DNA from 3 places in the Nocardia sp. NPDC127579 genome. Region 2 is predicted to be linked to each of the others. Evidence: riboswitches for the same ligand, from Rfam matches in the RefSeq annotation. Region 2 holds a riboswitch; each other region holds the start of a gene.
The links. A riboswitch is a leader RNA that binds a small molecule or an ion and turns the genes downstream of it on or off. The one in region 2 is predicted to bind S-adenosylmethionine.
Positions count from the first base shown of each region.

Region 1: it holds a riboswitch for S-adenosylmethionine, as region 2 does, so the genes downstream of both, ACFVMC_RS24830 (rhodanese-like domain-containing protein) here and ACFVMC_RS17655 (ABC transporter substrate-binding protein) in region 2, are expected to answer to the same signal.
Region 3: it holds a riboswitch for S-adenosylmethionine, as region 2 does, so the genes downstream of both, ACFVMC_RS01315 (homoserine O-acetyltransferase) here and ACFVMC_RS17655 (ABC transporter substrate-binding protein) in region 2, are expected to answer to the same signal.

Region 1 is NZ_JBHXVZ010000007.1:414,790-424,637, forward strand. Features, by position in the region: gene ACFVMC_RS24800 (type 1 glutamine amidotransferase family protein) at 1-291, shown strand, start outside; gene ACFVMC_RS24805 (MarR family winged helix-turn-helix transcriptional regulator) at 288-728, shown strand; gene ACFVMC_RS24810 (HAD-IIA family hydrolase) at 725-1,480, opposite strand; gene fgd (glucose-6-phosphate dehydrogenase (coenzyme-F420)) at 1,609-2,619, shown strand; gene ACFVMC_RS24820 (hypothetical protein) at 2,759-3,007, shown strand; gene ACFVMC_RS24825 (O-succinylhomoserine sulfhydrylase) at 3,013-4,227, opposite strand; gene ACFVMC_RS24830 (rhodanese-like domain-containing protein) at 4,256-4,672, opposite strand; SAM riboswitch class IV at 4,688-4,803, opposite strand; gene ACFVMC_RS24835 (hypothetical protein) at 4,855-5,307, opposite strand; gene ACFVMC_RS24840 (FAD-dependent oxidoreductase) at 5,559-6,947, shown strand; gene ACFVMC_RS24845 (amidohydrolase family protein) at 6,999-7,853, shown strand; gene ACFVMC_RS24850 (DUF456 domain-containing protein) at 7,850-8,332, opposite strand; gene ACFVMC_RS24855 (TetR/AcrR family transcriptional regulator) at 8,416-9,006, opposite strand; gene ACFVMC_RS24860 (alpha-L-fucosidase) at 9,032-9,848, opposite strand, start outside.
Region 2 is NZ_JBHXVZ010000004.1:479,781-489,628, forward strand. Features, by position in the region: gene ACFVMC_RS17625 (NtaA/DmoA family FMN-dependent monooxygenase) at 1-507, opposite strand, end outside; gene ACFVMC_RS17630 (LLM class flavin-dependent oxidoreductase) at 494-1,621, opposite strand; gene ACFVMC_RS17635 (dipeptide ABC transporter ATP-binding protein) at 1,614-3,278, opposite strand; gene ACFVMC_RS17640 (ABC transporter permease) at 3,275-4,138, opposite strand; gene ACFVMC_RS17645 (hypothetical protein) at 4,131-4,361, opposite strand; gene ACFVMC_RS17650 (ABC transporter permease) at 4,354-5,343, opposite strand; gene ACFVMC_RS17655 (ABC transporter substrate-binding protein) at 5,347-7,002, opposite strand; SAM riboswitch class I at 7,011-7,105, opposite strand; gene ACFVMC_RS17660 (hypothetical protein) at 7,313-8,032, shown strand; gene ACFVMC_RS17665 (glycosyltransferase) at 8,109-9,281, opposite strand; gene ACFVMC_RS17670 (LppM family (lipo)protein) at 9,329-9,848, opposite strand, start outside.
Region 3 is NZ_JBHXVZ010000001.1:254,712-264,559, reverse strand. Features, by position in the region: gene ACFVMC_RS01350 (error-prone DNA polymerase) at 1-1,053, shown strand, start outside; gene ACFVMC_RS01345 (M48 family metalloprotease) at 1,120-2,208, shown strand; gene ACFVMC_RS01340 (DUF4349 domain-containing protein) at 2,247-3,254, shown strand; gene ACFVMC_RS01335 (DUF167 domain-containing protein) at 3,208-3,441, shown strand; gene ACFVMC_RS01330 (NADP-dependent isocitrate dehydrogenase) at 3,566-4,786, opposite strand; gene ACFVMC_RS01325 (MFS transporter) at 5,072-6,580, opposite strand; gene ACFVMC_RS01320 (TetR/AcrR family transcriptional regulator) at 6,715-7,368, shown strand; SAM riboswitch class IV at 7,435-7,545, shown strand; gene ACFVMC_RS01315 (homoserine O-acetyltransferase) at 7,622-8,758, shown strand; gene ACFVMC_RS01310 (DUF3017 domain-containing protein) at 8,778-9,023, opposite strand; gene ACFVMC_RS01305 (RidA family protein) at 9,143-9,547, opposite strand; gene ACFVMC_RS01300 (carboxymuconolactone decarboxylase family protein) at 9,649-9,848, shown strand, end outside.

The sequences.
Region 1 (9,848 bases), on a different contig from region 2:
GCCCGCGAAGGTCTGCTCGACGACCGCGCGCACACCAGCAATGTCGCCGAATTCCTGCTCTACAGCGGCTATTCCGGTGCCGACCGCTACGTGGGGCAACCCGCCGTGACCGACGGCGGCGTGGTCACCGCCTCCGGCACCGCGCCGTTCGAATTCGCGCGCGAGGTACTCAGCGTGCTCGGCGTCTACGAACCGCACATCCTCGATGCCTGGTACCGGCTCTACGCGCACAGCGAGCCCGCGGCCTATTTCGAACTCGACGCCTACCAGCAGGCAAGATCGCAGGCATGACACCGGAGCAGGAACTCTTCAGCACCGCGGCGATCACGTCGTTCCGGCTCAACGGCCGATTCCTCGCCATCGCAGAAGAATTGGCCGCACCCGCCGGGTTGACCGCGGCCTGGTGGCAGGTGCTGGGCGCGGTGCTGCGCGAACCGCTGCCGGTCTCGGGCATCGCGCGGGCGATGGGCATCACCCGGCAGAGCGTGCAGCGCATCGCGGATCTGCTGGTGGACAGGGGACTTGCCGAATACCGCCCGAACCCGGCGCACAAGCGCGCGAAACTCGTCGACATCACCCCGGCGGGGCGGGCCGCCATCGAGAAGATCAACCCCCGGCACCAGGTATACGCGGACCGCTTGATCGAGCGTTTGGGTCACGCGGAATTCGAGCACATCGTCGCGGCGCTCACCCGCCTCGCTGCCGTCCTCGACGAGTTCGACACCTAGTCGAACGGCTTACCGGTGCGCCCGACCAGATCGGCCACCGACTCCACCACCGTCGTGGGCCGATACGGGTACTGCTCCACCGACTCCCGGGTGGAGATGCCGCTGGTGACCAGGATGGTGCGCAGCCCGGCCTCCAGGCCGGAGATCACGTCGGTGTCCATCCGGTCGCCGATCATCACCGTCGACTGCGAATGCGCACCGATCCGGCGCAGCGCCGACCGCATCATCAGCGGATTCGGCTTGCCGACGTAGTACGGCTCCCGCCCGGTCGCGCGGGTGATCAGCGCGGCCACCGACCCCGTCGCGGGCAGCAGCCCGTCCCGGGACGGACCGGTGGCGTCCGGGTTGGTGGCGATGAATCGAGCGCCCTTCTCCACCAGGCGAATCGCGGTGGTGATCGCCTCGAAGGAATAGGTGCGGGTCTCACCGAGCACCACGTAGTCGGGATCGCTGTCGGTCAGCACGTAGCCGATCTCGTGCAGCGCGGTGGTCAAGCCGGATTCGCCGACCACGTAGGCGGTGCCGTGCGGGCGCTGGTCGTCCAGGAAGGTGGCGGTGGCCAGGGCCGAGGTCCAGATCGCCTCCTCCGGGATATCCAGGCCGGTGTGGCGCAGCCGGGCCTGCAGATCGCGCGGGGTACGAATCGAATTGTTGGTGAGCACCAGGAACGGCGTGTTGTTGGCGCGCAGCTCGGCCAGGAACTCGTCGGCGCCGGGAATCAGCTGATCCTCGTGCACCAGCACGCCGTCCATATCGGTCAGATAGGACAGGATCGGCTCGTTGTCTGGAGTCACACGGCCAATTATCCGCTAACTCGCGCCGCCGTGTCTCGATGAGACCCTTCGCACACGAACCGACCAGCCTGACTATGGTCGGATGGATGGGTGATCTGAAGCTCGGATACAAGGCGTCGGCCGAACAGTTCGGTCCGCGTGAACTGGTGGAAATCGCGGTGCTCGCCGAGGAGCACGGGCTCGACAGCGCGACCGTCAGCGACCACTTCCAGCCGTGGCGGCACAAGGGCGGGCACGCCCCGTTCTCGCTGGCCTGGATGGCGGCGGTCGGCGAGCGCACCAAGCGCATCCAGCTCGGCACCTCGGTGCTCACCCCGACCTTCCGCTACAACCCGGCGGTGATCGCGCAGGCCTTCGCCACCATGGGCTGCCTGTACCCCGAGCGGATCATGCTCGGAGTGGGGACCGGCGAGGCGCTCAACGAGATCGCCACCGGCTACACCGGCGAATGGCCGGAATTCAAGGAGCGTTTCGCACGCCTGCGCGAGTCGGTCGAGCTGATGCGCGCGCTGTGGACCGGTGAGCGCACCGACTTCGACGGCCAGTACTACAAGGCGGTCGGCGCCTCCATCTACGACGTGCCCAAGGGCGGCATCCCGATCTACATCGCAGCGGGCGGTCCGCTGGTGGCCCGGTACGCGGGTCGCGCGGGCGACGGTTTCATCTGCACCTCCGGCAAGGGCATGGAGCTCTACACCGACAAGCTCATGCCAGCGGTCGCCGAGGGTGCGGCCAAGGCCGGCCGCACCCTCGCCGACATCGACCGGATGATCGAGATCAAGATCTCCTACGACACGGATCCCGAACTGGCGCTGGAGAATACGCGCTTCTGGGCTCCGCTGTCGCTGACGCCGGAGCAGAAGCACTCGATCACCGACCCGATCGAGATGGAGGCCGCCGCCGACGCGCTGCCGATCGAGCAGATCGCCAAGCGCTGGATCGTCGCCAGCGATCCGGATCAGGCCGTCGACCAGATCAAGCCCTACCTGGACGCGGGCCTGAACCACCTGGTCTTCCACGCCCCCGGCCACGATCAGCGCCGCTTCCTGGACCTGTTCCAGCGCGACCTGGCACCCCGCCTGCGCGCATTGGGCTAGGTCATCTGACCAGCAGTTGTCCACACCCCCCGACTTATCCACATTCGATGAATCGGGGGGTGTTTCCTTTTCCAGGACCGACAAGCATTTGGGCAGAACGCAACTGACCACGCTTGTACGATCAGGGGAGGATCTCGACATGGCCGATCTCGAAAACCGGGTAGCCAAGCTGGAGGTACGCATGGACATCGGAGGCGCACGCGACTCCGCGACCCTGACGGTGATCGGAGAAAAGCTGGCCGACCTGGACACCAAGCTCGGCCAGGTACAGGAGACCGTCACCAACCTGGCGATAAAGGTCGAAAACCTGGAAACCAAGGTCGACAACCTCGAAACCAAGATGGACGCTGGGTTCGACGAAATCCTGCGGCGGCTGCCGCAGGATTAGCCGGTTCAGCGCAGGGCGTGGTCCAGGTCGCCGAGCAGGTCCTCGATGTCCTCCAGGCCGATAGAGATGCGGACAACGCCGTCGGTGAGGCCGATCGTGGCGCGGCCCTCGGGGCCCATCGCCCGGTGGGTGGTGGTGGCCGGGTGCGTGATCAGGGTCTTCGCATCGCCCAGGTTGTTGGAGATGTCGATGATGCGTAGGCGGTTCAGCACCTCGAAGGCGCGCTTCTTCGCCTCGCCGTCGGCTGCGTTCAGCTCGAAGGTGACCACCGTGCCGCCCGCGCTCATCTGGCTCTTGGCCAGCTCGAACTGCGGATGCGATTCCAGGTACGGGTAGCGGACCCAGTTCACGGAGTCGTTGTCCTCCAAGAACTTCGCCACCCGCAGCGCCGAATCGGCGGATTGCCGCACGCGCAGCGGCATCGTCTCCAAGCCCTTGAGCAGGGTCCACGCGTTGAACGGGCTCAGCGCCGGACCGGTGTGGCGCATCAGGTTCTTCACCGGTCCGTCGATGTAGTCCTGCGCGCCCAGGATGGCGCCGCCGAGGACCCGGCCCTGTCCGTCGATGTGCTTGGTGCCCGAGTAGACCAGCACGTCGGCGCCCAGCTCGAAGCCGCGTTGCAGCAGCGGGGTGGCGAACACGTTGTCCAGCACCACTTTCGCGCCCGCCGCGTGCGCGAGCTCGGACACCCGGCGCACGTCGACCAGGGTCTGCATCGGGTTGGCCGGGGTCTCGAAGAACACCGCCTGGGTCGGCACCGACAGCGCCTGCTCCCACTGGTCCAGATCGTCGCCGTCGACGAAGACCGTCTCCACGCCCCAGCGCGGCAGGATCTCGTTGCACACCACGAAGCAGGAGCCGAACAGGCTGCGCGCCGCCACCAGCCGGTCACCGGCACCGAGCAGCGCGCCCAGTGCGGTGAACACCGCCGACATGCCGCTGGCCGTCGCGAAGCAGGCTTCGGCGCCGTCGAGCAGCCGCATCCGCTCCTCGAACATGGCCACCGTGGGGTTCCCGTATCGCGAATAGACGAAATGCTCGATCTCACCGGTGAACGACTGCTCGGCCGCCTCGGCGCTCTCGTAGACGAAGCCGGAGTTCAGGAACAGCGCCTCCGAGGTCTCCTCGAAACCGCTGCGCCGCAGGCCGCCTCGGACACCGAGCGTCGCCGGGCCGACACCTTCGGGCAGCGGCTTGTCGAACGCACCACCTGTGATCATGACTGCTGCTCCTTCGCCGAACTCGGGCTCACGACTGCTTCCACGGCAGGCCGCGGGCGCGCCAGCCGGAGCCGCCGCGGTGGCCGTCCGCGTCGAGCGGGCCTTCGAAGCCCTCGTCCACGTTGTAGGCCGGCGCGATGCCGAGCTGGGTGGCCACGGTCGCGGCATGCGCGGAGCGCTGGCCGGAGCGACACAGGAACACCACGGGGGCTTCCGGCGCGCGGCCGTCCAGTGCCTTGCCCAGCTGGTCGGCGAAGGCCTGGTTGCGCGTGCCGGTGCCGTCCACCCATTCGATGAGCACGGTGGGGCGCTCGATCGCGGTGGTGTCGGGTACGCCGACGAAACGCCATTCGGCTTCGGTGCGCACGTCGACCAGGACGGCTTCGGGGTGCTCGCGCAACAGGTCCCACGCCTGCTGCGGGGTGATGTCACCGGCGTAACTCATTGCGATCCTCCTGTGAATCCGCACTTGCCGCATCGGGGTTCGGATGCGTGCCAGGTCGTCACCCGGAGCACCCCACCGCGGAGGAGGGTTGCCGACCAGCGAGCCGGGGCTTGGCGCTGGTGCTCATGACCTGGACTGAGATTGCCTGGGCAGGTGCCGGGCTGTCAAACACCTGATTCGTTTCAGCCGCAGACCAGCCAGTTGCCGTCGGCGCGGACCAGATTCCAGGTCTCGGTGGTCTCCTTGCCGTCGGCCTTGGTGGTGACGGTGGCCTTGGCCCGGTCCCCGTTGACGCTCTGGCCCTCGATCCTGGCGATCTCCACCGACTTTCGGCCGCCGGCGCCGAATTGCGCGGCCAGCGGCGACTTCGCCTCGTCGAATCCGGCGCACGCGGTGCCGGGGGCGGGTACGTCGTCGCTCTGCGCGCGGCCGCCCACGTAGTTGCTGACCGCCGCGGAGATGCGGTCGGCTTCTGTGACATTTTTCTCAGCGGGCGACAGCAGACCGCCGGCGAACACCGCGATCAGCACGATCGCGGCGAGGATGGCGGCGGCGATGAACGGCGTCATGGACCGCTGGTCGGTCTGATCGACGGCGATCGGCTCGTCCTCGGGCTTGGGCTGCTGCTCGGTCATCCGCCCATGATCCCTTATGCCTGGTCGGCGGCACCCGTGCAGTCCACCGCGCGCGACACCGATAGAATCGCGAGACCGCAGTCTCGCGGCCATCACCGTGGCTGCGGGGTGCGGACAGCGACCTGGAAGCCGCGCAGTTACGAGCCAGCAGCACCAGTGTCCGCATCGGCAGGGGCAACCGCAGCGCTGCGTCGACTTAGCCTAGGCTAAATAGGACGCCATTATTTTTCGACCGAAGGTGCGCGTAAGAGATGACCGAACAGAGTGCAGCCACTCGCCCGCTCCGCATCGCGATCGTGGGCGCAGGACCGGCCGGTATCTACGCCGCCGACGCGTTGATGAAATCCGACGCCGAGGTGAGTATCGACCTCTACGAGCGCATGCCCGCGCCGTTCGGTCTGATCCGCTACGGCGTCGCGCCGGACCATCCGCGGATCAAGGGCATCATCACCGCCCTGCACAAGGTGCTCGACAAGGAGCAGGTGCGTCTGCTCGGCAATATCGATTACGGCACCGACATCACCCTCGATGATCTGCGCCGCTTCTACGACGCGGTGATCTTCTCCACCGGCGCCAACGCCGACCGCGCCCTCGACATCCCGGGCATCGACCTGGACGGCTCCTACGGCGCCGCCGACTTCGTCTCCTGGTACGACGGCCACCCGGATGTGCCGCGCGAATGGCCGCTGCACGCGGAGAAGGTCGCGGTGCTCGGCGTCGGCAACGTTGCGCTGGATGTGGCGCGCGTGCTCGCCAAGACCGGCGACGAACTGCTGCCGACCGAGATCCCGCCGAACGTCTACAACGGCCTCAAGGCCAACAAGGCGCTCGAGGTGCACGTCTTCGGGCGGCGCGGCCCGGCGCAGGCCAAGTTCACGCCGCTCGAGCTGCGCGAGCTCGACCACTCGCCGACCATCGAGGTCATCGTCGACCCCGAGGACATCGACTACGACGCCGGCTCCGAGGCCGCGCGCCGGCACTCCAAGCAGGTCGACATGGTCGCCAACACGCTGGAGCAGTGGGCGATCCGCGATCAGGGCAACCGCCCGCACAAGCTGTTCCTGCACTTCTTCGAGTCGCCCGCCGAGGTGCTCGGCGAGGACGGCAAGGTCGTGGGCCTGCGCACCGAGCGCACCCAGCTCGACGGCACCGGCAACGTCAAGGGCTCCGGCGAGTTCCGCGAGTGGGACGTGCAGGCCATCTACCGGGCCGTGGGCTACCTGTCGCAGAACATCACCAACCTGCCCTTCGACGACCAGGCGGGCACCGTGCCGAACGAGGCCGGTCGCGTGCTGGCCGACGAGAACGCCGACGGCGCCGCCCGGTACATGCCCGCCACCTATGTGACCGGCTGGATCAAGCGCGGCCCGGTCGGCCTGATCGGCCACACCAAGGGCGATGCCAACGAGACCGTGGCCTGCCTGCTCGACGACAGCGTGAACTTCACCCCGGCCGAGCAGCCGGAGCTGGACGCGGTCACCGAGTTCCTGGAGGGCAAGGGCATTCCGTTCACCACCTGGCAGGGCTGGTATCGCCTGGACGCGCACGAACGCGCGCTGGGTGAGCCGGAGGGCCGCGAGCGGGTCAAGGTCGTCGAGCGCGAGGACATGCTGCGCGCCAGCGAACCGCACAAGGTCTGAGCCGGCGGTTCCACGGCAGCGAAATCTCTGTAACTGAGGCATTCTGTACAGGTGTTCGATGCCCATGTCCACATCATCGATCCGCGGTTCCCGCTGATCGAGAACGAGGGCTACCTGCCCGACCCGTACACCATCGCCGATTATCGAAAGCGGATGGCGCGCTTCGATATCGGTGGTGGCGCCGTGGTCAGCGCGTCGTTCCAGGGCACCGATCAGACCTGGATGAAGGCGGCGCTGGCCGAGCTCGGCCCGGGCTGGGTGGGGGTGACCACGCTGAACCTGGACGCTTCCGACGAGGAGATCGTCGAACTGGATCGAGTCGGCGTGCGTGCTCTGCGTTTCAATCTCAAGCGCGCCGCCGCCGACATCACCGGCATGACCTTGCAGGCGCTGCGCGCCTATGACCTGGTCGGCTGGCATGTCGAGGTCTATATCGACGGGCAGATGCTGGCCTCGCTGCAACCGGTGATCTCGAAACTGCCCGCGTTGTCGGTGGATCATCTCGGCATGTCCGACGAGAGCCTGCCCTACCTGCTGGATCTGGTGGATCGCGGAGCCCGGGTCAAGGCAACGGGTTTCGGCCGCGTGGCCATGCACGTCCCCGACACCATTCGCCGGATCCACGCGGTCAATCCGCAGGCGCTGATGTTCGGCACCGACCTGCCCGGCACCCGGGCGGGCCGCCCCTTCGAGGACTCCGACGTCGATCTGATCTGCGATGTGGTCGGTACCGACATGTTCGCCGTCCTGGAGGACAACGCCCGCGACTTCTACCGGCTCCCGCCGCGCATGCGCTCGCTCCCGCCGCTGCACCGCGGGGACCCGCCGACCCTTCCGCTGCGCCGCGAGGACCTCCCCCGCCTCGACCCCGACGCGACCTTGCCGCTGCCGGTCATCGAGCCTTAGGCCACGAACACACCCACCAGCCAGACTCCGCTCGCGAGCAGCGCGCCCAGCAATTCGATCAGCATCGACAGCCCAACGCCTTTGAGCGCGTGTTTGGTCGACTGCCACGCCGGTTCACCCTGCCCGAGCCGCTGATGCTCGGACAGATATACCCCGAGCACGAACCCGACGAACAGGCCGACCACCGGGATGACGAAGAACCCGGCGATTCCCAGCACGGCCCCGATGAACAGCGCCCGATTGGAAACCCCCGCCTCCTTCATCTTCCGTCCCGGCCAGGTGTATTTGATAACCCCGGACAGCACCAGGAATACCGCCGCGATCCCGAAGATCACCCAGGCCGTCGCACCACCGGTCAGAAACGCCCACACCCCGATAGCCGCGAAGATGAGGATCACGCCCGGCAGGATCGGCACGATTATCCCTACCAGCCCGATCAGAATCGCGAGGCCCACCAGGACCTCACCCCACACACTCACGCCAACCCCTCCGCTCTCGTTGCCCTACGGCGATTCTCGCTTACCGGTCGGCGCGATGCATTTCGGTGGTACGGAGACGCGGGTCAGGCGGTGGTGGCCAATCGAACGGTGGTGAGTAGTTCGGCGGTGCAGGCGGCGAGGTCGAATTCGGGGTCGGTGGCGGCGCGGCGAATGACGCCGTTGCGCAGGGACAGGATGAAGCCGGCCATCAGGTCGGGGGTGAAGGGGCGGAATTCGCCGCGGCGTTGACCGTCGGCGAGGAGTTCCGTGAGTTTCGCCCGGTCGGAGTCCGCCTGCCGCGCTTGTGATTCGGAGGCGGCGTGTTGCAGATCGAGCATGGCGATCAGGTGGTTGCGATGGGAGGCGATGAAATCGCAGTTGGCGGCGAGGAAGGCGGCGAGGCGGGTGGCGGGGGTGCCCTGGGTGGCGCGGGCGGTGACGAATTCGGTGAAGTCGGCCAGGATAGTGGCCAGCACCTCGGCCATCAGGTTCTGTTTGGTGGCGAAGTGGTATGAGATCAGGCCGGTGCTGCTCAGTCCGGCGGCGGTGGCGATGGCGCTGAACGATGCGCGGGTGTAACCCGATTCCGCGATGGTGTCGATCGCGGCCCGCACGATCTGGGCGCGGCGGGCGCGTTCGATCGCGGTCGGCTCACCTTGCTTTCTTGCTCGCACAAGCGGAAATTAGCACGGGGACTGGTTACAGCCCGGTGATGGCCAGGGCGTACGCATGTGCCTGAGGTGCTGCGTCGCCCGGCAACCGCACCGTGAGATCGCCGTCGCGCTGCTCCCAGCGCAAGCTCGGGCCGCCGACCAGATCGACCGTGGCCGAAGGCGGAACCCGAAGCTCGCGCACCGTGACGTCGCCGCTCGGCTGGTCCGCCAGCACGATGGCGAACACCGTGTCGGCGCGGCGGGTGAACCGGACCTGTACGCCCGCGGTCGTGGTGGTCGCGTTCCGCTCCCAGGTGGTGGTGTCGTAGATCGCCGCGCCATTCCGCGCCAGCCAGGCGCCGAGCGCGCGCAGCGGGGCCACCTGGAGTTCCGGAATCCGGCCCGCCCCATCGGGACCCACATTGAGCAGCAGATTGCCGCCCTTGGCGACCACGTCCGCGAACAGGTGGATCAGCTCGGCGCCGGTCAGCGTATCCGCTTCCGTTTCCTCGGCGTTGTAGCCGAAAGACCGTCCCAGTCCGCGGGTGAGTTCCCACGCGCCGGTCGGCGCGACCTCGGGCGTCGCGTACTCGTGGGTCGCCACGTCGTAGTGGAAGTCCTTGGCGGGCTCGGGAATACCTCGTTTCGCCACCGCCTTCAGCACGATGCCGATGAACCACAGGTACGCGGCCCGGGCGAGCCGGTTGCGGGGCAGCTTCGGCTGCGTCCACCGATCGTTGACGACACCGTCGTCGACCGTGTCGTAGAAGTGGGCCATGATCTCGTGCGGGTCGACCTCGGCGGGCCAGCCCATATCGTTCCACAGGATCGAGGGCCGGTAGGTGTCGATCAGTTCCCGCCAC
Region 2 (9,848 bases):
GTCGGGCCAGCTGGCCCATAGCGCCCGGCTGGCCTGGACCACCTCGGCGGCGCGCTGGTAGCGCTGGCTGTGCTCCAGATAGCCGCCGCGGCGGAAGTTCTCGCCGGTGAACGCGTCGGAGGAGGTGACGGCGTTCCAGGCGGCGCGGCCGCCCGAGAGGTGATCCAGGGTCGCGAATTGCTTTGCCAGCTCGAAAGGTTCGTTGAACGTGGTGTTGATGGTGCCCGCCAGGCCGAGCCGGTCGGTGACCCCGGCGAGCGCGTTGAGCACGGTGAAGGTGTCGGGGCGGCCCACCACGTCCAGGTCGTGGATGCGATCGCGGTGCTCGCGCAGCCGCAGCCCCTCGGCCAGGAAGAAGAAGTCGAACAGTCCGCGTTCGGCGGTGCGGGCCAGGTGGCGGAAGGAGGCGAAGTCGATCTGACTGCCGGACTCCGGATCCGCCCAGACGGTGGTGTTGTTGACGCCGGGGAAGTGCGCGGCGAGGTGGACTTGTCTACGTGGTGGCATGGATCTCTCGGTTCGGCGACGCGTAGCGGCTGAGGGGGCGGTGCAGGCCGAGCCGGTGCCGGAACCCGGTGCCCGCCACGGGTTTACGGTTCAGTTCGGTGAGGCGGGCCAGGACCGGCGCGGTGGCCAGCGGCCGCAGCACGACACCGTCGGCGATCCGGTCGCGCCCGATCTCGTCGAGCAGGGCGCGCAGGGTCGCGGTGGTGCCGAGGTGGCGCAGCGCGGGGGAGTCCGCCGCGGCCCAGCGATCGAGCTCGCGAACCTGCGCGCGGGCCGCTTCGACCGTGTCGGCGAGGTGCAGGTCCAGATCCAGCAGGACGCGCACCGAATCGGGATCCCGATCGGCGGCGGCCAGCGCGGCGCGCAACTCGTCCCGGCGGGCACGGGCCGCTGCCAGGTCGGTGGCGGCGACCCGGATCAGATCCGCGCGGCGGATCGCGACGGCCGTGCTCTCGGGGTGTGCGGCGCGCACCACCACGATCGGCTGCCCCTGCGGTGGCCGCGGGGTGATCGAGGGACCGCGCACCGAGAAGTTGTCCCCGGCGAAATCGATGTAGTGCAGCTTGTCCCGGTCGATGAACCGCCCGGTGGGCTCGTCGCGGATTTCGGCGTCGTCCTCCCAGCTGTCCCACAGCCGGGTGACGACCTCGATTGCCTCGTCCGCTTCGTGCCACAGTGCCGCCGCATCCTGAACCTGTTTGCGGCCGAAGGCTTTCGCCTCGGCCGCGGTCTCGGAGACGGTCACCTCCCAGCCCGCCCGGCCGAGCGCGGCGAAGTCCAGGCTCGCGATCGCCTTGGACAGGTGGAAGGGCTCGGTGTGGGTGACGGCGGCCTGGGGCAGCAGTCCGATGCCGTGCGTGGCCGCCGCGACCCGCGCGGCGACCGCAACCGCGTCGAGCCGGCTCCGGGTGACGCCCGGTCCGCCGGGTTGCAGCGCGAACCCGTCGGGCAGGAAAACCGCGTCGGCCCCGGCCTTTTCGGCGGCCTGGACGACGTCCACCCAGTACGCACCGGTGAACAGGTGCTCCGCGGCCGAGTCGGGGCGGCGCCAGGCGGCCGGGTGGACGCCCGGTCCTGCGGGTTCGACGCCGAGAAACAATCTCGGATCAGTCATGTGCGGCAATCCTCTCCCTGGGTACGGCCGCGAGCAGCTCGCGGGTGTATTCGTGCTGCGGCGAGTTGAAAATGTCCGCGGTGGAGCCGGTTTCGACGATGCGGCCGTGCCGCATGACCGCGACCCGGTCGCTGATCCGTCGCACCACGGTGAGGTCGTGCGAGATGAACAGATAGCTCAGGCCGAGTTCGTCTTGCAGCCGGTCCAGCAGTTCGAGGATCTGGGCCTGGATCGAGGCGTCCAGCGCCGAGACGGGTTCGTCCAGGACCAGCAGTTCCGGGTGCAGCGCCAGCGCGCGGGCGATCGCTACGCGCTGGCGCTGCCCGCCGGAGAGTTCGGCGGGCCGGCGCTGTGCGACAGTCGCCGGCAGCGCGACCTGGTCCAGGAGTTCGCCGACCCGGGCCGTGCGGGCACCGATACCGAAGGCGCGCAGCGGCTCGGCGATGATGCGCGCTACCCGCCAGCGGGGATCCAGTGAGGCGTAAGGGTTCTGGTACACCACCTGGATGCGCCGGCGCAGCGCGCGCAGCCGGGCTCCGCGCAATCGGGTCAGGTCGTGCCCGTCGAAGGCGACCGTTCCGCTGTCGGGGGTGAGCAGCCGCAAAGCGATTCGTGCCGTGGTCGACTTGCCGGAGCCGGATTCGCCGACCAGCGCCAGGGTTTCGCCGCGGCGCAGCTCGAAGCTCACGCCGTCGGCCGCGGTCACCGAACCCCCGCGCGTGGCGAATCGCTTGTGTACCTCGCGCACCGACAGCAGCGGCGGGCCGTCGGCCCGGGGCGAACGGAAGCCCTCGAACGGCGCCAGGCTGGGCGCGGCGGCCAGCAGCCGTCGGGTGTACGGATGCTGTGGCGCCCGCAGCAGGTCCGCGGTGGGCCCGGTCTCGACGATCGCGCCGTCGTGCAGCACGATCAGCCGGTCCGCCCGTTCGGCGGCCACCGCGAGATCGTGGGTGATCAGCAGCACCGCGGTGCCGCGCGCGGTGGTCTGGGCGGTGAGCTGATCCAGGACCCGGCGGGCCACCGTGGTGTCCAGCGCGCTGGTCGGTTCGTCGGCGATCACCAGGTCGGGGGTGGCGATCAGCGCGGCGGCGATCAGCACCCGTTGCCGCTGCCCGCCGGACAGCTGGTGCGGATACTGGCGCGCCCGCAGCTCCGGCCGGTCCAGTCCGGCGTCGGCGAGCAGGCGGATCGCCCGCTCTCGCGCCTGCGCGGGTGCCGCGAGCCCGTGCACGAGCAGGGTCTCGGCGACCTGGTCACCCACGCGCCGAACCGGATTCAGTGACAGGCCGGGATCCTGCGGAACGAATCCGAGGCGAGCGCCGCGCAGGCGTCGCCAGGCGCGTTCGTCCTCGTGTGCGACCGGGCGCCCGTCGAAGGTGATGGTTCCGCCGGTGATCTCCGCGGGCTGGTCGAGCAGCCCGAGCAGCGCGTGCCCGAGCGTCGACTTCCCCGAACCGGATTCGCCGACCAGCGCGACCACCTCGCCGGGCGCCAAGGTGAACGACACACCGCCCAGCGCGGTAACCGAACCGGTGGCGGAGCCGTATCGCACCGCGAGGTCCTCGACCCGCAGCAGCGTGGCGCCGGTCGCGCCCGGACCGGTGCGCGTGGTTGCACCCCCTCGCGGTGCAACCACGCCCGGCGTACCCCGGCTCATCGCCGGACCGCCGGTCCGGCGGCGCGGCCGAGCTGCTGCGCGGCGACCACCACGGCGATGATGACCGCGCCCGGCAGCAGGGTCAGCCACCAGGCCAGCGCGAGGTAGCCGCGTCCCTCGGAGATGAGCGAACCCCATTCCGGCGTAGGTGGTTTCGCGCCGTAGCCGAGAAAGCTCAGCGCGGACACCGACAGCACCGCCATCCCGAATTCGACGGCCGCGAGCGCGAGCACGGGCTGCGCGGAATTCGGCAGGACGTGCCGGGCGAGTACGGCGTACCAGCGGACCCCGCTCGCGTGCGCCGCCTCCACGTAGGTCTCGGCGCGCACCCGCAGCACTTCCGAGCGCATCACCCGGGCGAAATTGGCGATGAGCGAAACACCAACGGCGACAGCCACATTGCGGGTGCCGAAGCCCAACGCCGTGACCAGGGCCAGGGCCAGCAGCAGCGACGGGATGGCCAGCAGCACATCGACCACCCGCATGATCGCGGTGTCCACGATGCCGCCCGCCGCACCCGCCAGCAGTCCCAGTAGCGACCCGGCGACCAGCGCGATGGCGACAGCGGTGAGCGTCGCCGAGAGCGACAGGCTCGCGCCGTGCACGATCCGGGTGTACAGGTCGCGCCCGAGATTGTCGGTGCCGAACCAGTGTTCGGCACCGGGCGGCTGGAACTTCTGCGCGGGAACGCCGGTCAGCGGATCACCACCGGCGAATACCGAGGGGAACAGCGCCCAGCCCAACGCGAGCAGCGCCACCACCGCGGCGAGCACCGTGAAGGCGTTGGCGCGTAACCGGATCCAGGACAGCGGTCGCGGCCGGGGGAGAACGGCGGCGCGTCTGCCGAGCAGATCAACCATGGGTGCGCACCGCCTCCGCGATCGCCGCGAAGGCCCACGGTGACTCGGCGTCGGCACGCAGCCAGCTCCAACGTCCAGAACTCCGCGGCGCGGCCGGATCGACGGGGAGCCAGGGCGTGAAACCGAACCCGGCGGCGAGTGGGCCCCGGGTGAACTCGAAGAGCTCGGCCAGGACGGTCGCGGGCAGATCGAGCGGGGGTGGGGTCGGATCGTGCTCAGGCACGGGCGGACACCTCCTCGGTGGTGCTGAGAATGGTCGGCGCGGCGTTGTCGCGCCGGGCGGCGATGCGCGGGTCGAGCAGCGGATAGATCAGATCGACCGCGAGGTTCACCGCGACGAAGATGAGTGCGCTGAGCAGCACGACGCCCTGCACCACCGGAATGTCCTGGGCCAGTACCGCGCTCTGGGTGAGCCGCCCGATCCCGGGCCGCGCGAACACGCTCTCCACCACCACGGCACCGGCCAGGATGTGACCGACCAGCACGCCCGCGATGGTGAAGGTCGGCACGCTGGCCGGGCGCAGCACGTGCCGGCGCCGTACCCACCAGCGCGAACCGCCCTTGGCCAGTGCGACATCCACGAACGGCTGCCGCCAGGTGGACTCCACGCCGGAGATCAGCACCTGGGCGAGCACCGCGCCGATCGGCAGCGCCAGGGTCAGCGCCGGCAGCACGGTGCCCGCGAAACTCTGTCCGCCGAACGCGGGCGCGAGCCGCCAGCGGAACGAGAACAGTTGCAGCAGAAGCAGTCCGGTGAAGAAGGTGGGCACCGCGACGCCGATCGAGGGCAGCGCGGCGAGGGCGGCGCGCAGCCACGGACGCCGGGTGGCGGTAGCCGTCAGCGCCAGCCCGACGCCGCCAAGCACGGCGAAGAGCAGTGTCAGCGCGGCCAGGCCCAGGGTCGCGGGCAGCGCCTCGCCGATCGCCTCGGTCACCGGCTGGCCGGTGCTGATGGAATGGCCCAGATCGCCGCACAGCGCGTGCGTCAGCGCGGTCCAGTACTGCTGCCACAGTGGCTGATCCAGGCCGTAGCGGGCCTGCAATTCGGCGATCGCCGCGGCATCGGTCGGCGCGCCGAGGTCCGCGCCCGCGGCGATGGACACCGGATCGGCGGGCAGCAGGTAGAGCACCGCGAAGGACACGGTGAACGCGGCCCACAGCACCCAGAGTGCCTGTGCCGCACGAGCTGTCAGATATCGCGGCACGGGTCAGCGCTCGCTCAGCCAGGCGTCGAAGAACTGGAGTCGCGCGGACGCCTCGAATTTCAGGTCGTGCAGCGTGTGTGCGGCCCCGATCGCCTGGGACAGTTCCACGGTCGGGATCCACAGCCCCGCGTCCAGCACGCGCTCCTGCGCGGTGCCGATCAGGGCGAGCCGCGCGGCCTGGTCCCCGGCGCTCAACTGTCCCTCCAGGATGTCGTCGAGTGCTGGAATACGTTCGCGCACATTGAGATTGCGTCCCTGCACCGTGAAGGCGTTGCGGAGGATGTCGCCGTCCGCGCGCGTGGTGTTGTAGTAGTAGGTGTCGTAGTCCTTGGCGTTCTGCCGCGCCGTGGTCTCGGCCAGCGAGACCAGATCCAGCCGCAATTCCACCCCGACCTGGCGCAGCTGCTGCTGCACCAGCTCCAGGATCGCCTTGTTGCCCGCGAACACCTGGGTGAACACCACGCCGAAGCTGAGCCGCTCGCCGCCACGCACCCGGATACCGTCGCCGCCCGGCACCCAGCCCGCCTGATCGAGCAGGGCGCGGGCGCGGGCCGGATCGTGCGCCAGCCGCGCCGACAGATTCTGATAGCCGGGTGTGGTACTGGCCAGCGCGCTGGTCGCGGGCTTGAACTGCGGGCCGAGCACGGTGTCGACCAGCTGCTGGCGGTCGATCGCGGGCAGCAGCGCCTGGCGCACCAGCGGATCGCGCAGCGGGCCGCGTGTCAGATTGGGCTGGAGGCCGAACGGGATGCCGGGGTTCGGGGCGGTGAGCAGGCGCGCGTCGGCCGCCTCCAGTAGCGGCAGGTCCTGGGGCAGCGCGTCGCTGATCGCATCCAGCTGCCCGGAGGTGAGGCTGCCGGTGCGCACGCCGGACTCCGGGACGACGGTGAACTCGATGCCGTCCAGGTAGGCCTCGCCCTGGTGTGCGAAAACCGCGGAGCCCCAGGCATATCCGGCTCGCTTGCGCAGTGTGGCCGACACGTCCTGCCGATAGGCGGTGTACACGAACGGTCCCGATCCGACATTGCTGCCGTCGCACCGCTGCTCGGCGGGTTTCGCGGTGGTGGCCGCGCCCTGAATGCCCAGTTGCGGCGTCGAAGTCGCCTGGAGGAACTGTGCGTTGGGTTTGCTGAACTCGACCCGTGCGGTCAGCCGGTCCACCGCCGTGGTGCCGACGTAGTTCACCAGATACCCGTTGCCGAGCGGGGCCTTGGCCGCGCCGAGCCGCACGATCGAATCGAAGGTCTCGCGCACCGACTCTGCGGTGAGCGCAGTGCCGTCGCTGAAGGTGACGTCGTCGGCGAGGCGGAAGGTGAACACCGTGGCGTCGGGACTCGCCTCCCAGCTGCGCGCCAGCCAGGGGCGCAACGCGCCGGAGGCCGGATCCTGATCGGTCAGCGAGTCGACGATCTGCCGGGTGACGTAGAGCGTCTGGTTGCTGCCCGCCTGCGCGGGGTCCGAGCACGACGCCGCCTGGGACAGGCCGTAGCGCAGCGTGCCGCCGGGCCGCGGGGGACCCGCGTCGGCCCGGGTGCCGCCGGCGTCGCCGCCGCAGGCGACCACGGTGCCGGCGAGGGCCAGCAGGCCGGTGACGGTGGCGAGGCGATGACGGGTGCGGATCACGGTGGTACTCCGGGGAATTCGGCGCGGGCGACGCATCGGTAGGTCCTCCATCGGTCCTGGCGGAAGCACCCGCACCCGGCGCGCCGGGGGGTTGCTGCGATGTCGGCGAGCCAGGTCTCTCGATCGCTCTGGATGGTTGCCGGACCATCATGGGTAGCAGGCGATCTCGGTGACAAGAGTAGAAATCACGGTGAGCGCAGTGCTGGTCACCAGCGGCGGGAGGGCGGATTATGGTCCGGACCCCGCTCTACGGTCCGCACGCCGCCGACATCGGAAATACCAAGTTTTCGGAGTTTGCGGGCGTACCGTTGAACCTCCGCTCGTTCCGCCGTCGAGGAGGTTCGCAGTGCCCGTTCAACTCGATGCCTCCCGTGCGCGGAGGTCGCTCGGCCGGCTCGCCGCGCTCGTCGCCATGGCCACCGTCACCGCGATCGGCCCCGCCGCCGCGACTCCGGAGCACCCGGTTGCCTCGATCGACGACGCGTCCGTCGCGTTCGACCTGCCGCGCGGGGCGGTGGCCCGCCCGGGTGCCGCCGGTCCCGCGGTCGCCGCCCTGGAAGCCCTCGGCGTGACCCCGTTCCTCTATCCGACGGCCACCCTGTGCGACGACACGGGCCTGGCCCTGGACGACCCCGCCCTCGCCGGTGCGGTATCGGGCCCGTGGCCTGTCCACACGCTCACCATCCCGGGCCTGGACCTGACCGCGGTCGAGACCGGTCAGACCTTGTTCGCCTTCGTCCCCGCCGCCTCCGACGATGCCGAGGATCCCACCCTGCGCGTCGCCTGGCTCAATATCTCCACCGGCGACGGCGGCCTGGCCGCCCTGGGCCCGCTCACCGACGTCTTCGCCCACATGGTGTCACCCGGCGTACCCGACCTGCTACGCCCGCTGGCCGAACAGGCTGTCCGCGAACTCTTCACCGCCACCGTCCCCGACACCGGCGTCCGCGCCGTCCCGGTCGACACCGGCAGCGGCACCGTCCTGGCCGCGGTATTCGGCAGTTCCCGCACCGATACCCGGACCTGCTTCTACCTTCCGACCATCGGCATCGTCGATGTGCCGTGACGGGCGCGGCCGCCGCCACCGGGAACCGACCCGGGCGATCGGTGGCAGGTAGGCCCGCGCGCGACGAGACCGATCCTCAGTCCGGTGGCTGTCGTAGCCGACGGCCTTTCCACACCAGGTTGCCCAGTCGACGGGCTCGGTGGGATCGCAGGGAGAGCATCACATACGCGCCTACCGAGACCGGATGGGCCAGTGCGGCAAGAGCATCCGTGCGCGTGAGGCCGGTCGCGGTTTCGGTGGACCGGGCCAGGAGACGACCGGCGACGGCCGCCGCGTAACCGGCGAACCCGATCCGGCGGGTCCGGCCGGAACCGCCGAGGGCGACCAGTGGCGGCACCCAATAGGCCAGGACGGCAATGGCTCCCACGGCCAGCGCGGCGAATGGTGAACCGCCGTAGGCGGACCAGAGCCAGCGGGTGTAGCCCGCGTCGAGTTCGGTGGCACCCCGATACATTCGGGTCTCGGCCTGTCTTCCGGCCGCGACCAGTGCGGTGTGGCGGCCGCCGCGCCGCAGGGCGCGCGCGATATCGAGATCCTCGGTCGGGCTGGCGGCGATCGCGCCGTGGCCGCCGACGGCGCGGTAGGCGGCGGTGTCGAAGACCAGGAACTGACCACACGCGAGGGCCATCGACGGTCTGCGCGTGCGATTGGCCACGGTGACCGGCAGCGTGGTGGCCCAGGACCAGCAGAGCAGCGGCTGGACCAAGGCCTCGGCGGTCGAGCCGACCCGCTGGGCGGGCCACGGCGACACCAACGCCACCTCGCGCCTGCGCAATTCGTGCACGGCGGCGGCGATCGCCCCCGGGCCGAGCCGCACGTCGGCATCGAGGAAAACCAGCGCCGCGGTGTCCACGAGATCGGCGAGCCGGGCGCAAGCGGCCGCCTTCCCGGTCCAGCCGGGCGCGGGTTCGTCCTCGGATCGGATCATCAGGAAACGAGGATCACTCCCGATCGCGGCCGCGGCCGCGGGGCCGGTGCCGTCGGCGGACCCGTCATCGAGGATCAGCACGCGCAGGTCGGCGACACCGAGTTGCGCACGCAGGTCACCGATCAGCGCGGGCAGCCGGTCTGCCTCGTCACGCGCCGGGATGCACACGGTGACCGGCTCGACGATTGTGATCCCCACGGCCAGCCGGCGCACGGCGACCCGGTTGTACAGCGCCACACCGAAACCGGTCAGCGCGATTCCGGTCCCCGCCAGCGCGAGCCGATCGGCTACCGCGCGCGGCGATGTCCGGCCTCGATACATTTGCGGGCCGACTTCGACCATCGTCGTCAACCGATTGCCGTGACGGGTCAGCTGCCTTCCTTCACCATGCGCCACCACTCGTTCAGCGAGAACCGTTCGGTGCCCGGCGCGGGCGGGTTGCGATTCATGTAGGCCATGGCGGCGACGATGGCGGCGACCGCCAGGGTGATGCCGCCGACGATGCCCGCCCAGCCGGCGAACGAACGGGTATTGGGGTCGGCGTAGCTGACCTCGGCCCGGATCGTGGACACGTCACCGGGCGGCAGCTTCCAGGAGACGGTGGAGTCGTCGTCGCGATTGCCGTTGGTCTTGGCGACGCGCGCCGGGAACGCCACCGTGAACTGCACATCGGAACCGTGCGGCGGCACCGATTTCAGATCCACGCGCCCGTTCAGGCTGACCAGATCGCCGGTGCGCTGCAGGGTCAGCTGGAACATGCCCTGGGTCTGCTCGGAGAGCGCGCCGAGCTGGGTCACCTCGCCGAAGGACAAATCCTCGAAGAAGACCTTGCTGCCCACATAGCCGTCCTGGTTGTAGGTCTCGACCCGCACCTTGCCCACCAGCGCC
Region 3 (9,848 bases), on a different contig from region 2:
TCCAAGCGGTCACCCGAACGCATGGAACGTCTGAAAGATCGCTTCTACCAGGGCATGTGGGACCAGCACGGCATCACCGGCGCGGTCGCCGACCGCATCTACGAGAAGCTCTACGCCTTCGCGAACTTCGGTTTCCCGGAAAGTCATTCGCAGAGCTTCGCCTCGATCGTGTTCTATTCGGCCTGGTTCAAACTGCATCATCCGGCCGCGTTCTGCGCCGGTCTGCTGCGCGCCCAGCCGATGGGCTTCTACTCCCCGCAGTCGCTGGTGGCCGACGCGCGACGGCACGGCGTGGTGGTGCACGGCCCGGACATCAATGCCAGCCGGGCCGAACCCACCCTGGAAAACCATGGACTGGAGGTCCGGCTCGGGTTGGCGACCGTGCGGCACATCGGCGACGCGCTCGCGGAGCGGATCGTCGCGGCCCGCGCGCGCGGGCCGTACACGTCCTTTCTCGATCTCACCGGTCGCGTGGAACTCACTGTCGCACAGGCGGAATCGCTGGCCACCGCGGGCGCGCTCGGTAGTCTCGGCATTACTCGCCGCGCGGCGCTGTGGGCCGCGGGCGCCGCCGCGGGGGAGCGCCCGGACCGGCTGCCCGGTACCGGCGCGGCCACCGAGGCACCGGTACTGCCCGGCATGAGCGATCTGGAACTCGCCGCCGCCGACGTGTGGGCCACCGGCGTCTCCCCGGGCAGCTATCCGACCGAGTTCCTGCGCCCGCGGCTGGACGCGCTCGGCGTCGTCCCGGCCTCCGGCCTGCTCTCGGTACCGGACGGCTCCCGCGTCCTGGTCGGCGGCGCGGTCACGCACCGGCAGCGGCCCGCCACCGCCGGCGGCGTCACCTTCCTGAATCTCGAGGACGAGACCGGCATGATCAATATCGTCTGCTCGGTCGGCCTGTGGGCCCGGCATCGTCGTCTCGCCCAATCGGCGTCGGCCCTGCTCGTGCGTGGCCGGGTGCAGAACGCCGAGGGTGCGGTCAGCGTGGTCGCCGAGCAGCTGCGGCCACTGGATCTCCGGATCACCGCGAAATCCCGCGACTTCCGCTGAAAAACCAGGTTACGCGCGGGATTTCGATGGGTAGTCTGGCAGCGATCCAGTCAGCGGGGAGGCGTCATGGCACACGGGGTCCTCGGCGCGGCACTCTGGGCGCGGCTCAGGGCGATTCTGCGGCCCGAGCCGCGGTCGCAACGTCCGGAACCGATCTACGAGTTCCTCGAATACACTCCCGATCCGCTGCTGTGGCCGGTGCAAACCTGGCGGCGGCGGCTGGAATCTGCGGCTTCCCTGCTGGTCGCGTTGCCCTCGATCGTGCTGAGCGCGGTGCTGCTGTGCGTGCCGTTCGCGACGTTCGGCCCGTGGGGCGCGGTGGGCGCCGGGGTGCTGTGGCTGGCCTCCGGCGCCGCGGTGCTGTTCCCGGACGACGGCGCCGTGCTGGCCCGTGTGGCCTTCGGCTTCCGCCGCCCCGGCGCCGAGGAACAGGTCGTGCTCGCGGCCGCGTGGGAGAACATCACGCGCACAGCGGGAATCGACGGCACCGGGTATTCGCTGTGGGTACACGACGCCGACGAGCTCAATGCCTTCGCGGCGCCCGGCGGCATCGTCTGCGTCACCAGCTGGGCGCTCGAGACCTTGGACAGCCGCCAGCTCGAAGGCGTACTCGCCCACGAGCTGGGGCATCACCTCGAGGGCGCGAAGCACACCGCGATCCTGGCCCGCTGGTATTCGGTGCCGGTCATGCTGATCGGCCGCATGCTCCGGTCCGGGCTGGCGCGGCTGACCGCGGTGGCCGAGTCCGTGGCCGAGGACGCGCCGGGGTTCGCCTCGGTCCTGGTGCTGGTCGGCGGGCTCGGTATGGGCGCGCTGGTGCTCACACCCCTGGTCGCGGCCCTGCTGCTGTTGATCGGCCCGCTGGCCGCGGCCGTTCTGCTGCTTCTGCTCGTGGCCGAACCCCTTGGGCAAGCCCGGCTTTCGCAGCGTGAGGAACTGCGCGCCGACCGCGTCGCCGTCGACCTCGGATACGGCCGCGAATACCGCGAGGTGCTCGACGAGTGGCTGAGCGAACACGACGACGCCTCCGCCGCGGTGTACCGCCGCTGGTTCAGCACGCATCCCGACAGCGATACCCGGATCGAGGCCGTAGAAGCCCGCATCCACGAGCACCGCCATTCCGCGACCGGATCCAATCCACCGAGAGGTCTGTGATGAGTGACCCCCGCCACCGTAGCGACTACGCTGCGGGCATGACTCCCCCTCGTCGGCGCTCGGTTCCGTCACGGCGGCACAGTCTCGCGGTGCTCTGTATCGCCCTGCTGGGCCTGACCGTGTTCGCGGGCTGCGGGTCCGACGAGCCCGCGGCTTCCAAGAGCCGGGGTGCGTCGGCCTCCTACGCGCCCGACGCGCCCGCACCGGCAATCGCGCCCGGTTTCCGGGAGCAGTCGCCAGGTGACGGGAAACAGCCCGGCGGAGAAACGCTGTCCCGCAAGGAAGTTGTCACCGGCAGCGTCAAGGTGGTCGCCGCCGACCCGGTCGCCGCGGCGGGTGCGGTCGCCGACCAGGTGATCGCCGCGGGCGGCCGAATCGACTCGCGCACCGAACAACCCGGCACCAAGGACGACGGCAAACGCCCGAGCGCCCGGCTGACGGTGCGGGTACCCGCCGACAAGACCGACGCGTTCATCGACGGTCTCGGCTCGATCGGCGAACTCGCCGAGATCACCACCGAGCGTGACGACGTCACCATGCAGTGGGAAGATCTCGACGCCCGGATCAAGGCGCTACAGGCCTCGGTGGATCGCCTACGGGCCCTCATCGCCGGCGCGACCAACACCGCGGATCTCATCACCGCCGAGGAGGCGCTGTCGGGCCGCCAGGGCGAACTCGACAGTCTCACCGCGCAGAAGCGGAGGCTCGACGATCAGGTCGCGCTGTCCACACTCACCATCTCGATCAGCACCGACGCCGAGCACTCCGACGACGGGCCGAGCAACTTCTGGGACGGCCTCGTCGACGGCTGGAACTCATTGGTCGACTGGTTGCAGGACGCGGTGGTGTTCGCCGGCAAGGCGATTCCGTGGCTGGGCTTCCTGGCGGTGATCGGGGCCGTGGTGTGGGGGCTGGTGACACTGCTGCATCGGCCCCGGCATACGGTCGCCGAGCCAACGGCCGAACCGGCCGAATCCAGTGTCGCGACAGGAGAGTCCAGTGCCCCCGACGGTAGTAAGGGCGACGATCAAGCCGAACAGTCGTAAGGGACCGCTGGTCGAGACCGCCGACGACGGCACCCTCATCCTGTTCGTCCGCGCCCCCGCCGTCGAAGGCAAAGCCAACCGGGCTGCCATCGAACTGCTCGCCGCGCACTTCGATGTCCCGAAGAGTTCGGTGCGCTTGGCCGCGGGCACCACATCCCGTTTCAAACGCTTCGAAGTAGACCGCTGAAAACAGTCCGGGCACCCGCCGTCAGCGGGTGCCCGTGGCTCGAACGTCAGCCGTTCGACCCGGCGCTGGGTGATCCCAGCGCCGGGGTGCCGGGCGAGCGTCTCAGCTCTGCCCGGCGAATACTTCACTTACGCAGCGCGCGAGCCAGATTGACGTCCAGCGCGCCGAGGAACTCCTCGGTGCTCAGGTAGCCCTGATCGCCGCCGACCAGCAGCGCGAGGTCCTTGGTCATCTGCCCGCCCTCGACGGTCTTGATGACGACGTCCTCGAGCGCCTGGGCGAAGCCGATCACCTCGGGGGTGTTGTCCAGCTTGCCGCGGTGCTCGAGCCCACGGGTCCAAGCGAAGATGGACGCGATCGGGTTGGTCGAGGTCGGCTTGCCCTGCTGGTGCTGACGGTAGTGCCGGGTGACGGTGCCGTGCGCGGCCTCCGCCTCACAGGTCTTGCCGTCCGGGGTGAGCAGCACCGAGGTCATCAGGCCGAGCGAGCCGAAGCCCTGGGCCACGGTGTCGGACTGCACGTCGCCGTCGTAGTTCTTGCAGGCCCAGACGTAGCCGCCCTCCCACTTCATCGAGGAGGCGACCATATCGTCGATCAGGCGGTGCTCGTAGGTGAGCCCGGCCGCGTCGAACTGGGTCTTGAACTCGGCGTCGAAGATGTCCTGGAAGGTGTCCTTGAACATGCCGTCGTAGGCCTTCAGGATGGTGTTCTTCGTGGAGAGATACACCGGGTAGTTCTGCTGCAGGCCGTAGTTGAACGAGGCGCGCGCGAAGTCCTCGATGGACTTCTTGAAGTTGTACATGCCCATGACGACGCCGCCGTCCTCGGGCATCTTCACGACTTCGTGCACGATCGGCTCGCTGCCGTCCTCCGGGGTGAAGGTCAGCGTGACGGTGCCGGCCTGATGCACCTTGAAGTCGGTGGCGCGGTACTGGTCACCGAAGGCGTGGCGGCCGATGATGATCGGCTTGGTCCAGCCGGGCACCAGGCGGGGCACGTTGGAGATGATGATCGGGGCCCGGAAAATGGTGCCGCCGAGGATGTTGCGGATGGTGCCGTTGGGCGACCGCCACATCTTCTTCAGCCCGAATTCCTCGACCCGCGCCTCGTCGGGGGTGATGGTGGCGCACTTCACGCCGACGCCGTGCTGCTTGATGGCGTTGGCCGCGTCGATCGTGACCTGGTCGTCTGTCTTGTCGCGGTACTCGATGCCGAGGTCGTAATACTCGAGGTTCACGTCGAGATACGGGTGGATCAGCTTGTCCTTGATGAACTGCCAGATGATCCGGGTCATCTCGTCGCCGTCGAGTTCTACGACGGTGCCTTCAACCTTGATCTTGGACATGGATCTTCGTGTCCTCCTAGGATGGTGCCCTCATTGCACGGCCAGGTGAACACGCTTGTGAGCGGACCCCAGCTGTTCCAACAGACAACGTATATGCCCCGCGTTGTCGGCGGGTCATGTGGTCAAACAGAACAAGCGTACTGCTGCTAACGATCTCACCGCGCGTCAGTACCCCCCAGTGAGAATCGTGATAAAGGTTACTGAGCAGTATTTTTGTCCATTATTTGAGAACGGCAAGGTCCGCGTATCGCGAGTTCTCGACGATACGCGGACCGAATAACCGGATCAGACTCCGACCGGAATCTTCACCTCGTCCTCCGCGCCCTCGATGAGGTTCTCCGGCTTGTCCCGGATCATCAGCGCGATCACCGGGATGGCGGCCGCGAAGAAGCCCGCACCGACATAGAACGCGACATCGTAGGAGTGGATGGAGGCCCGGGCCACCAGATCGTCGATGCCGGGATGCGCCGCCACGTAGTCCTTGGCCGCCTGCACCGAGATCGTGGTGAGCAGTGCGGTGCCGACCGCGCCGCCGACCTGCTGGGCCGCGTTCAGCAGCGCGCTGGCCACGCCGGAGTCCGCCTCCTCCACCTGGTGCAGCGCCACGGCCTGCATGCCGACGAACAGCGGGCCCATGCCGAGCGCGATCAGCAACTGGGCGGGCAGCACGCTCACGGCGTAGCTGTCGCCGAAGCCGAGCTGTGCCAGCCACAGCAGGCCGAGCACCCCCAGTGCGGCGCCGGCGACCATGAGCGGCCGCGGGCCGAGCTTGGGCAGCAGCGCGCTGGTCACGCCCGCCGAGATCGCGATGCCCACCGGGAACGGCAGGAACGCGATACCGGCCTTCAGCGGCGAGTAGCCGAGCACGTTCTGGAAGTAGAAGCTCAGGAACAGGAACATTGCGAACATTGCGATCGGGATCAGCAGGGCCGCCAGCAGTGCCCCGCCGCGGTTGATCTCACCCGGAATACGCAGCGGCAGCAGTGGATTGGCGACCCACCGTTCGATGGCGACGAAGGCCGCGAGCAGCACGACGCCCGCGCCGAGCGGCAGGATCGTGGTGATGTCGGTCCAGCCGTGCTCGGCCGCGCGACTGAAGCCGAACACGATGCCGATCAGGCCCAGGGTGACCGTGATCGCGCCGGGCACGTCGTAGCCGCCGGTGCGGGGCAGTGGCACATCCTTGGCGATGACGCCGACCGCGCCGATCAGGGCAAGGATCGCGATCGGGGTGTTGACCAGCAGCGTCCAGCGCCACGACGCGTACTCGGTGAGCGCGCCGCCCGCGATCAGGCCGATCGCCGCGCCGCCGGCGGAGATGCCTGCGAACACCGCGAACGCGCGGGCTCGTTCCTTGGCTTCGGTGAAGGTCACCGACAGCAGCGACAGCGCGGCCGGGGCGAGTAGCGCGGCGAAGGCGCCCTGTAGACCGCGTCCGGCGAACAGCTGGGGGCCGTTCTGGGCCAGGCCGGCCAGGGCCGAGGCGGCGGCGAAGCCGACCAGGCCGACCATGAAGATCGTGCGCCGTCCCATGTAGTCGGCGAGGCGGCCGCCGAGCAGCAGCAGGCCGCCGAAGATCAGGGTGTAGGCGGTCAGCATCCACTGGGTGTTGCTGTCGCTGATGTGCAGGTCACGTTGGGCGAACGGCAGCGCGATGGTGACGATGGTGGCGTCCAGCACCACCATCAGCTGGGCCAGCGCGATCACGCCGAGCGCCCACCACCGTGCCGAACCGCTCTGTTTTTCGGGGACGTCCACCGCAGGAGCAGTTTGAGTCACGGGATTCTCCCTCATCTGGGACGAGCTGTTTCGGAAGGACGAGGTCGATCCTGGCATCGCACGACTTTTGTCGTCAAGAGAAAAATGTCGCGATGCGACATTTGACTCATTCGGCCATGACTATGTCGGGCTTGCGTTAAGGTGGCGGCATGTTCGACTCAGCGCCCACCGGATTGCGGGAACGCAAGAAGCAGCAGACCCGGCTGCGGATCATCAAGGTGGCGCTGGACCTGTGCGACGAGCAGGGCTTCGAGGCGACGACCGTCGAGCAGATCGCCGACGCGGCGGATGTCTCGCCGCGCACCGTCAACCGGTATTTCGAGATCAAAGAGGACATCATTCTCGGCCCGGTGGAGGACTTCGGTCAGGCCGTCGCGGCCCGGCTCCGCGACCTGCCGGAGGTCGTCAACCCGCTGGACGGGCTGTGCACCGCCTTCCTGGACATGGTCGAGGCCGGGGCGCACGCCGACGCCGACGCGCCCATCTCACTACGCCGATTCCAGAAGATGCAGCGCATCGCGCGCAGCAGCCCGGCGGTCAACACCCGGGCGATGGAATACGGCGACCGCAAGTCCGCCGCGCTCATGCGAGCCCTGGCCGATCGCCTCGGCGTCGCACCGGATTCGCTCACCGTGCGGCTGGCGATCGGCACCTGGCAGATGATGTGCCATATCGCCTTCGCCGCCGACGAGGAACTGATCCTGACCGGCGATCCGGAGGAGGCCGCCCGCGCCACCCGGGCGACGGTGCTCGGCGCCCTCGCCGAACTGCGTCGGATCTGCGGCGCGACATCGGCGAACTGAGCCCGCCCGCCAATCGGATCGACGTGATTTCAAACGTCGACCGACCGCCGGTTACCATGTTCGTTAGGTCATGAGTGCCAGCGCGAAGCCCCGGCTCGCTGGTCGGCAACCCTCCAGCAGCGGTGGGGTGCTCCGGGTGATGACCCGGCTCTCGAGGGACGAGGGCAAGCGCGCTGTTCAGGAGGTCCCCCATGTGTGCAAATCTTCACCGCGGTGCGGTAGCGGCGTATTCCCCCGTGATCGGCCGACCGGCGTGACCGTGGAGACCGAACCGAGCGCCCGCTGCCTACTACCCGCGCCGGACGGCCGTCTGGGCACCGTTCCGATCGGGGACGTGCGCTTGGAGAACGGCGCCGTGGTCCCGGATGTGCATCTCGCGGTACAGCGCTGGGGTGAGCTCTCGCCCACGCTGGACAATGTGGTGCTGGTCGAGCATGCCCTGACCGGTGACTCGCACGTGGTCGGCGCCCCCGACACCCTGCATCGGCTGCCCGGCTGGTGGGACGGCATGGTCGGTCCCGGCGCGCCCATCGACACCGACGAGTGGTGTGTGATCGCGGCCAACGTGCTGGGCGGATGCAAGGGCAGCACCGGCCCGTCCTCGCCGGCTCCGGATGGAAAGCCCTGGGGTTCGCGGTTTCCCGAGATCTCGATTCGCGATCAGGTGACCGCGGAGGTCGCGCTGATGGACCTGCTCGGCATCGACCGCCTGGCCGCGGTCGTCGGCGGTTCGATGGGCGGCATGCGGGTCCTGGAGTGGATGATCGGGGCGCCGGACCGAGTGTCCGCGGCGCTCGTGCTCGCGGTCGGCGCCCGTGCCACCGCCGACCAGATCGGCACCCAGACCACCCAGATCGCCGCGATCACCGCCGACCCCGACTGGCAGGGCGGTGATTACCACGGCACCGGCCGGGCGCCGATGAGCGGCATGGGGCTGGCCCGGCGCATCGCGCACCTGACCTACCGCACCGAAGGCGAACTGGACCACCGTTTCGAGAACCACGCGCAGGGCGATGAGGACCCGTGGCGCGGCGGTCGCTACGCGGTGCAGAGCTACCTGGAGCATCAGGCCCGCAAACTGTGCGGCCGGTTCGATCCCGCCACCTACGTGCTGCTCACCGAGGCGATGAACCGTCACGATGTCGGCCGCGGTCGCGGCGGGATCGCGGCGGCGCTGGCGTCGACCCCGGTGCCGTGCGTGGTCGGCGGCGTCGACTCCGATCGGCTCTACCCGCTGCGTACCCAGCAGGAGCTCGCCGACGGGCTGCCCGGTTGCGCGCGACTCGAGGTCGTGCATTCCCGCGACGGCCACGACGGCTTCCTCACCGAGGCCGCCGCGGTATCCAAGCTGCTCATCGAGACCATGCGGCTGGCGCGGGAGAACCGCTGACGCACCGGAACTCGGCGCGCTACTGCACGCCGAGGCTGCTGATGGTGGCGGCGATGAAGAGAATGGCCGACCCGAGCAGGGTCAGCGCCGCGACGTCGAACGGCTTGCCGCGCACCGCGAGCAGGCCGACTCGCGCCGTGGGCAGGGCCAGGCGCAGCGCGGCCGCCAGCAGGGTGGCGCCGCCGAAGAAGAACGCGCCGCGCCGCCATCGATCACCGGCCACGAACACCACGGCGATGACGACGACCACGGCGACCGCCACCATCGGCAGGTGCACGCGCAGGAATTGCGCGCCCGCGCTGCTGGGTTGCCGTTCGGCGGAGTCGACGTCGTTCACGCACCGATTCTTGCAGGCGCACCCGGCGCGCGGCCAGCGCCCCCGCGTCAGTCCAGGACGGCGACGCCTTCGACTTCGATCAGGTGCTCCGGGGTGAACAGCGCGGCCACACCCACCAAAGTGACAGTGGTTTCCGGGAATTCGTAGTGTTCGCGCGCCGCCAGGCCCGCGGCGCCGAGCGCCTCGAACTTCGAGGGATCCCAATCCACCACATAGAAGCGGACACTCACCAGATCCGCGGCCTTGCCACCTGCCGCTTCGAGTGCGCGCCCGAGATTAATCAGCGCCTGCGTGGTCTGGGCGGCCAGGCCCCCGGGCACCACCTGCCCCGCTTCGTCGACCCCGACCTGCCCGGACAGGTGCACGATCCGGCTACCGGTGGCGACCGTGGCGTGCGCGAAACCCGGTGCGGGCGGTTCGGATCCGGCTGGATTGTGCGCAGTGCTCGTCATGGTCGAAACCCTATTCGAGAAGGCGTGGCGGCGCAGTGCTACTACAAAGCGTAGTTAAGGCGTACGGTGGGAACAGGAAACCGATGGAAGGGGTACCGGCCATGCGTGCAATCACCCGAATTCGTCACTACATCAACGCTTTTAGACAAGCAAAGCGGCATCGATCCGACCTGCCCGGCTGGTTGCTGCGCCGGCCCCTGATCGGGTTCGGCGTCGCCGTCTACGAGAGCGTGCTGGTGCTGAGCAATCAGCTGGACCCGAGACTCAAGGAACTCGCCGAGCTGAAGACCGCGGGGCTGAT